DNA from 2 places in the Streptomyces sp. CA-146814 genome. Region 1 is predicted to be linked to the other one. Evidence: riboswitches for the same ligand, from Rfam matches in the RefSeq annotation. Region 1 holds a riboswitch; the other holds the start of a gene.
The links. Region 1 has a riboswitch for cobalamin ahead of ACQP09_RS05765 (cobalamin biosynthesis protein). Riboswitches for the same ligand answer to the same signal wherever they lie in the genome.
Positions count from the first base shown of each region.

Region 2: another riboswitch for cobalamin. It lies ahead of ACQP09_RS01400 (ABC transporter substrate-binding protein); the one in region 1 lies ahead of ACQP09_RS05765 (cobalamin biosynthesis protein).

Region 1 is NZ_CP192068.1:1,299,392-1,303,517, reverse strand. It holds gene ACQP09_RS05775 (putative cobaltochelatase) at 1-148, opposite strand, end outside; gene ACQP09_RS05770 (cobyric acid synthase) at 145-1,857, opposite strand; gene ACQP09_RS05765 (cobalamin biosynthesis protein) at 1,854-2,834, opposite strand; cobalamin riboswitch at 2,979-3,160, opposite strand; gene ACQP09_RS05760 (hypothetical protein) at 3,280-3,516, opposite strand; gene ACQP09_RS05755 (anion permease) at 3,529-4,126, opposite strand, start outside.
Region 2 is NZ_CP192068.1:353,936-358,061, reverse strand. It holds gene ACQP09_RS01415 (acyl-CoA dehydrogenase family protein) at 1-439, shown strand, start outside; gene ACQP09_RS01410 (acyl carrier protein) at 530-811, shown strand; gene ACQP09_RS01405 (beta-ketoacyl-[acyl-carrier-protein] synthase family protein) at 808-2,037, shown strand; cobalamin riboswitch at 2,133-2,317, shown strand; gene ACQP09_RS01400 (ABC transporter substrate-binding protein) at 2,379-3,431, shown strand; gene ACQP09_RS01395 (FecCD family ABC transporter permease) at 3,485-4,126, shown strand, end outside.

The DNA.
Region 1 (4,126 bases):
CGAGCGCCCGCACGGCGGTGGACTTGGCGGTCCCCTTTTCACCCCGCACGAGCACACCGCCGACGGCCGGACTGACGGCATTCAGCAACAGCCCGAGCCGCAGATCGTCCTGCCCGACGATCGCGGTGAAGGGATACGGCGTACTCACAAGGCCTCCTCGTTGACATGCTCTTCAGCTTCGACGCGACCGGTCGCTACAAGCCCCTCGCCCTTTGACCCAGCGGACCCGGCGAAATCAAGCCCCTGGCCCTTTGACCCAGCGGACCCGGGATTTTCAAGCCCCTCCGGCGATTGAGGAGCGGGGTCCGGGGCAGCGCCCCGGCTCTCCGACGAACCCGCACCCGTCCCCAACGGCGGCGCCCCCGGCGGCACGAACGGCAACCCCACCGGCGCGCCCCCCTCGATCAACCGCCACAACGCATCCGTATCCGCGTGCTCCTCCACCAGATCCCCCAGCCGATCCAGCTGCTCCTCCCGCAGCTCCCCGAAACAGGTGTCCGGCGCAGGCACGAACCGCCGCCCGGCGGCCCGCGCCACCTCCTCCAGGAACCGCCGCCGGAACCCATCGCTCTCCAGCGACCCGTGCCAGTGCGTCCCCCACACCGCCCCGACCCGGCACCCGTCCAGGAACGGCTCGCCGCCCCGTACGTCGGCCACCCCGTGGTGGATCTCGTACCCCTCCACCGTCTCACCGAGCGCCGAACCCACCGGCCGCGCCAGCGTCTTGGCCCGGTCGAAGCGCACGCGTACGGGAAGGACCCCCAGCCCGTCCACGACCCCTGCCCGCGACTCCACCTCGTCCTCGATCCGCTCACCGAGCACCTGGAACCCACCGCAGATCCCCAGCACCGGCCGGCCCTCGCGCGCCCGCCGCACCAGCGCCTCCGCGAGACCGCGCTCACGCAGCCAGGCCAGCGCCTTCACCGTGCCGCGCGTCCCGGGCACGACGACCAGGTCCGCGTCGGCCAGCTCCTCGGCCCGGTCCACGAACCGCACGACGACGCCCGGTTCGGCGGCCAGCGCGTCCACGTCCGTGAAGTTGGACATCAACGGCACCGCGCAGACCGCGACCCGCAACACGTCCTCCCCGTGCGGCGGCGCCACGACCGACTCCCGCACCGCCCCGCGCAGGGACACCCGCAGGCCGTCCTCCTCGTCGATGCCGAGCCCATGGGCGTACGGCAGCACTCCGTACGTACGGCGCCCGGTCAGCCCGTACAGCATGTCCAGCCCCGGCTCCAGCAGCGAGACGTCACCCCGGAACTTGTTCACCAGGTACCCGGCGACCAGCGCCTGGTCCTCCGCGCTCAGCAGCGCCGTCGTCCCGAAGAACGACGCGAAGACCCCGCCCCGGTCGATGTCCCCGACCACCAGCACCGGGAACCTCGCGGCCCGTGCGATCCCCATGTTCACGATGTCGGTCCGCCGCAGATTGATCTCCGCAGGCGAGCCCGCCCCCTCACAGATCACCGCGTCATAGGTCGACCGCAGCCGCTCCAGACAGTCCGTGACCGTCCCGAGCAGCGCCTCCTGCCGGCCGCCGTGGTACCCCCGGGCGCTCATCTCGCCGACCGGCTTGCCCATCAGGACGACCTGGCTGGAGCGGTCGCTGCCGGGCTTGAGCAGCACCGGGTTCATCAGCGCGGTCGGCTCGACCCGGGCGGCCTGTGCCTGCATGGCCTGCGCGCGTCCGATCTCCGCGCCCTCACGGGTCACAAAGGAGTTGAGGGACATGTTCTGCGCCTTGAACGGCGCGACCTTCACGCCCCGGCGCACCAGCCAGCGGCAGATGCCCGCCGTGACGACGCTCTTGCCCGCGTCCGAGGTCGTCCCCGCGACCAGCAGCCCACCACTCATGCCAGTCCCCGCCCCTGTCCTGCCGACGACCGCCCCGCGACCACACGCCCCACAGCCAACCGGCCCACCACGCACACCCCGAGGGCCAGCACACTCACCCGCCGCGACAGCCGCACCGCGCGTTCGATGTCGGAGCTCCGGACCTCCCGGCCCGACTCCCCGTTCAGCACCGGCCGGTGCTCGACGCGCCCCGCGTACGCCAGCGTCCCGCCGAGCCGTACACCGAGCGCCCCCGCGAACGCGGCCTCCACCGGCCCCGCGTTCGGGCTCGGGTGCCGCCCCGCGTCCGCCTTCCAGGCGCGTACGGCCTCCGCAGGCCGCCCGCCGCCCACCACGGCCAGCGCGGCCGTCAGCCGGGCGCCGGGCCATCCCGCCACGTCGTCCAGGCGGGCCGAGGCCCAGCCGTAACGCCGGTGGCGGGGCGACTTGTGGCCGACCATCGCGTCGAGCGTGTTCACGGCCCGGAAGCCGACGAGCCCCGGCACCCCGCCGATCGCGCCCCACACCAGCGCGCCGACGACGGCGTCCGAGGTGTTCTCCGCGACCGACTCCACGACCGCGCGGGCGATCTGCGGCCCGTCCAGGGCCTGCGGATCGCGCCCGCACAGATGCGGCAGCCGCTCCCGGGCCACCTCCAGGTCACCGGCGGCCAGCGCGCCCCCGATGGCGCGGGCCTCCCGGCCCAGCGACGTACCGCCGACGACCGACCAGGTGGTGGCTGCCGTCAGCGCGACGGCGAGCGCGGGACGGTTCCGTACGGCACGGGCGGCCAGCGCGGCGGCCCCCACGGCGCCTCCGGCGCAGAGCAGGGTGTGCAGCGCGCCCCGGCCCCGGTCGTCCCGCCACAGCAGGGACTCCACCCGCGCGGCCGCCCGGCCGAACCCGGCGACGGGGTGGCCCCGGCGCGGGTCGCCGAGAGCCGCGTCGGCGATCAGCCCGGCGGTGGCGCCGTACGCGAAAACGCGATCGACACGCACGGTTCAGTCTGCCGTGGGCAGAGGCGTTCCGGCACGGAGAGGTACCGCGAGAGGTACCGGAAGAGGTGTCGGAACAGGCACAGGATGCGGCGCACGGCGGCCGGGCATGGCTTATGTCCTCACTCAGGGTCCGCGCCCTGGTTCGACGTGACCGGCGACAAGAGTCTCCTGGCTTCCGGATCCGCACTTCCCCCGGCCTTCCAGCCCTCGGTCAGGAGGGCCGTGACATCCGGTGTGGGGGAGTGCTCCCCGGTGACAGTGGCGGGACCGCGCCGGATTCGCACCGGCTTCCTCTTCTGTCGCCGTAAATGGCTCCGGCAGTCCACCACGCTGCGAGAACGGCCGTCAACTTGCTGTTGACCTGCGAAGGGCCGGTGTGCGCAGACGCACATCGGGCCGGACACACGGTGGTGTGTCCGGCCCGGAGGAACGTGTCGCGGTGCGGTCAGGCGACGATCAGATAGATCCCGTACGCGACCGCCGCCACGCAACCCGCGAAGGCGGCGTACGCGCCGGTGCGCGCCAGTGCGGCCGAACCGCCGGTGGCACCGGTGGCACTGCCGGCCGGGGCCGACAGCTTGGAGAGGGCGACGATGCCCAGGGTGAAGACGCCGACCAGTGCGACGGTGACCACGAGACTGACACCGAAGACGGAGGCGAGTGCTGCCCAGTCGATTTTCATACGGATCTGTCCTTACACCGTGGCCGCGGGGCGGGGCGTGTCGTCGGATGCCGCGGCCGGGGCCGGGATGGTGGTCGAGAGCTCGGAGACCGCACCGGCGGTGGGCGGCGGCGCGACCGCGGCCATGGCGGTGGTGACGACGCCCTGCGGCTCGTCGGCCGTCGTGCCGTCGGTGTCGTTGACGTTGGTGTGGTCGACCGGCTCGCGGCGCGAGGCCAGCCAGATGGCGAAGGAGCCGCCGACCAGGATGACCGCCGTGACGGCGATGCCCCAGGGGCCCTGCTTGGTGAGGAACTCGGCGCCCGCGCCGACCAGGCCCGCGGCCGGGAGCGTGAGGCCCCAGGCGACGAACATCCGGGTGGCGGTGGACCAGCGGACCACGCCGCCCTTGCGGCCGAGACCCGCGCCCATCACGGCACCCGAGCAGGACTGGGTGGTGGAGAGCGAGAAGCCGAGGTGCGAGGAGGCCAGGATGACGGTCGCCGCGCTGGTCTGGGCGGCGAAGCCCTGCGGCGGCTGGAGGTCGGTGAGGCCCTTGCCCATGGTGCGGATGATGCGCCAGCCGCCGAGGTAGGTGCCGAGCGCGATGGCGACACCGGCCGAGACGATG
Region 2 (4,126 bases), 950 kb from region 1:
TGACCTGCTGGCGGCCGGACGGCTGACCGCCGAACAGGTGTCCGCGCTGCCTGACGCGGTGGAGCGGCTCGTCGCGACCGTGGCCCTCCACGCGCCCGAGCTGGTGGGGTCGTTCGCGCTGCCGGAGCGGCTGATGTCGGACTGGCCGATCGCCGGACCCGGTTACGCGGACGCCTACGACGACCCGGAGGGGTCCTGGCACCGGGGCCGCGGGCCGAGGGGAGCGGCGGGGCGCAGCGTGGCCGGGGCCGGGCGCCGCACGGCGGAGTTCCGGCGGCCCGCCTGCGGCAGCAAGCGGCGGCGGCCGCTGCGCGAGAAGGTGGCGGCGCTCGGGACGCGCGGTGTGCTGCTGGCGTACTGGGGAACCACGTCGATGCTCTCCCGATGGTTCGAGAAGCCGCAGGTGAGCGTAGACGAATCGGTTCGCCCCAGGGCGTAACCGGAGGGTCGTCCTCCAGTTATTTCGGCGGTGGGCCGGTGCGTACCGCCACCCCCGCCGTATCAGAGGCCGCCGATGAGAGGAAACACCGTGAAGAGCCAGACCATCCACCCGAAGATCACCGAGGTGCTGACCGAGACGTTCAAGGTGCCCGCGGCCGAAGTCCTGCCGGAGTCCACGATGGACAGCCTGGAGATGGACTCCCTGGCGGTCGCCGAGTTCGCCGTCATCATCAAGGAGACCCTCGGAGTCAGCGCCGACTCCGAGAAGCTCTACAAGGACGCCACGCTGGCCGACATCTCCGCGTTCATCGACGCGGCCGTCGGCGGCGAGGCGGAAGGCAGTGCGGTGCCGGTGAGCAACACCCGATGAACCGACCCGCCATCGCCGTCACCGGACTGGGGATGATCACCCCGGCCGGCCACACCACCGACACCACCTGGGACGGGGTCCGCCGCGGCGCGTCCTTCGCGCGCACCGTCCCCGAACTGCACGGCTGCGCCGTCGACTTCGCCTGTACGGTCTCCGGCATCGACCTGGACGAGGCGGTCGGCGGCCGGACCGCCTTCCGCATGGGCCGGTACGTCAAGTTCGCCGTCCTCGCCGCACGGGAGGCGGTGACCGACGCCGGGCTCGACCCCGCCCACTGGGACGGCGCCCGCGTCGCCGTCGTCGTCGGCACCAGCAGCGGCGGCTCCGCCGGACTGACCGAACAGGCCGTCGCCCTGGAGCGGCGCGGCCCCGAGGCCACTTCACCCTCGGGCATCCTGCTCACCATCCCGAGCATGCCCGCGGCGGAGATCGCCATCCAGATGAAGGCCACCGGCCCGAGCCTGGCCCCGTGCACGGCCTGCTCCTCCGGAGTGACCGCCCTCTCCGTGGCCCGCGACATGCTGGCGCTCGGTCAGTGCGACATCGCGATCGCCGGAGCCACCGAGTCGATCGTCTTCCCGGTCGCCATGACCGGCTTCGCCCGCTCGGGCGCGGCGGCGCTGCGGGACGGTGACGGGGACCCCGCCCGTCTCTGCCGTCCCTTCGCCGCCGACCGGGCCGGGCTCGTCATGGGCGAAGGCGCCGCGATCATGGTCCTGGAACGGGCCGAGGACGCCCGGGCCAGAGGGGCGGCCCCCCGAGCGCTGCTCGCCGGCACCGGCGCCACGACCGACGCCCACCACCCGACCTCCCCGCACCCCTCCGGTGCGGTCGCCGAGGCCGCCGTCGACGCGGCGCTGAGGGACGCGGGCTGGCGCGCCGAGGACGTCGACCACGTCAACGCGCACGGCACCTCGACCCCGCTGAACGACGCGACGGAAGCCGCTCTCATCGGCCGGGCCTACCCGCACCGGCCGCCCGTCACGGCCCCCAAGGGCGTCCTGGGCCACTGCATGGGAGCGGCCGGAGCCATCGAGGCGGGACTGACCGTCCTGACGCTCCAGCACGGCATCGTCCCGCCGATCGCCAACCTGGACGCCCCCGACCGCGGGTTCGCCATCGACTGCGTCACCAAGGCACCGCGTGAGGTGCCCGTACGACGGGCCGTCAGCCACTCCTTCGGCTTCGGCGGACAGAACGCGGTGATCGCGCTGCAAGCGCCGTAAGGGCCGGCCGGGCCGGTGCGGCGGGACGATCCCGCGCCGCACCGGCCCGACCGATGAAGCGGTCCCGCACCGGCTCTGAGCTGCGCGAAGACCCGTGATAGCTTGCCGGGGCCAGTCGAACCCCAGCGACGGGGTCAGGGAATCCGGTGCGAGACCGGAACTGACGCGCAGCGGTGAGGGGGACGGGCGAGGCCACGGCCACTGGAGCACCCACGCTCCGGGAAGGCGTCCCGCCCGGACGAACCCGAGTCCGAAGACCTGCTGGCACCCGTGCTCCGCACCCGGGGTACGGGACCGTACGACGGGCTCCGCGGCTGGGCCCAGAGACACCGAGGTCCTCCGTGCTGCCCAAGGCCACCCCCGCCCCGATACGCACCGCCGCCCTCCTCGCGGCCGGCGTCGTCCTGCTCACCGCCTGCGGCGGCGGGTCCACCTCCGCCGCCGGCGGTGGCGACAAGACCAGCGCCGAAGGCTTCCCGCTCACCCTCAAGAACTGCGGGCGCACCGTCACCGTGAAGGCGCCGCCGCAGCAGGCCGTCTCGGTCGACCAGGGATCGACGGAGATCCTCCTCTCGCTCGGCCTCGCCGACCGGCTCGCGGGTACCGCCACCTGGAGCGACCCGGTCATGAAGGGCCTGGAGAAGGCCAACGCGGGCGTCGAGCGCATATCGGAGAACCGGCCCTCGTCCGAGAAGGTCCTCGACAAGGAGCCCGACTTCCTCTCCGCCTCCTTCGCCTCCACCCTCGCCAAGGGCGGCGTCGCCCCGCGCGAACAGTTCGAGAAGCTCGGCGTCCCCACCTACATCTCGCCCGCCGACTGCACCGGCAAGGACAACAGCGGCGGCGGTGACGGAGCCCGTACCGCACCCCTCACCATGGACAGCGTCTACACCGAAGTCCGTGAGCTCTCCCAGGTGTTCGGCGTCCCCGAGCGCGGCGACGCCCTGGTGAAGAAGCTCCAGGGCCGGGTGGCGAAGGCCACCGACGGCATCGACGGTTCCAAGGCCTCTCTCCTCTACTGGTTCTCCGACTCCAAGGCCCCCTACCTGGCCGGCTGCTGCGGCGCCCCCGGTGTCATCACCCGGGAGCTCGGCGCGAAGAACGTCTTCGACGACACCCACGACGAATGGCCCCAGATCAGCTGGGAGACCGTCGCCGACCGCAACCCCGACGTCCTGGTCATCGGCGACCTGAGCCGCACCATGCAGACCGCCGAGAGCGCCGAGAAGAAGATCGAGTTCCTGGAGTCCAACCCGGTCACCAAGACCATGGACGCCGTCAAGAACCGCCGGTACGTGCTGCTCAGCGGCCAGGCCATGAACCCCACCATCCGGACGGTCGAGGGGCTGGAGCGCGTCGCCGCCGGGCTGCGCGACTTCGGGCTCGCGGGGTGAGCGGCGGGCATCCGACGGTGAAGGCGCGTGGGGTGAGCAGCGGCAGCCCGACGGTGGAGCGGCCCGCTGACGTACGGCGGGTCGGCGCGCCGGTGCAGGCGCTGATCTGGACCGGCGGACTCCTGCTCCTGCTGCTCTCCATAGCCGTCGCCGTCACGATCGGGCCGGCCCGGATCTCCGTCCCCGACGTCTGGTCCGCCGTCGCCTCCCATCTGGGCTTCGGCGGATCGGAGCTGAGCCCGATCCGGGACGGCATCATCTGGAACCTGCGCATGCCCCGTACCCTGCTCGCCGCCGTGTGCGGGGCCGGGCTCGCGGTGTGCGGCACGGTGATGCAGTCGCTGCTGCGCAACCCGCTCGCCGACCCGTTCGTCCTCGGCGTCTCCTCCGGAGCCTCCACCGGGGCGGTCGTGGTGGTGGTCCTCGGTGTCGGCGGGGGAGCGGTGTCGCTGTCGGCCGGTGCGTTCGTCGGGGCCATCTGCTCGTTCGCCCTGGTTCTGCTGCTCAGCCATACGCTCGGCTCCACGACCGACCGGGTGGTGCTCTCCGGTGTCGCGGCGATGCAGCTCTTCTCCGCCCTGACCTCGTTCGTCGTGATGACCTCGGCCGACGCCGAGCAGACCCGCGGAGTGCTGTTCTGGCTGCTCGGCTCGCTCAGCGGCGTCGGCTGGGGCGAGGTGGCGCTCTGCACCGCC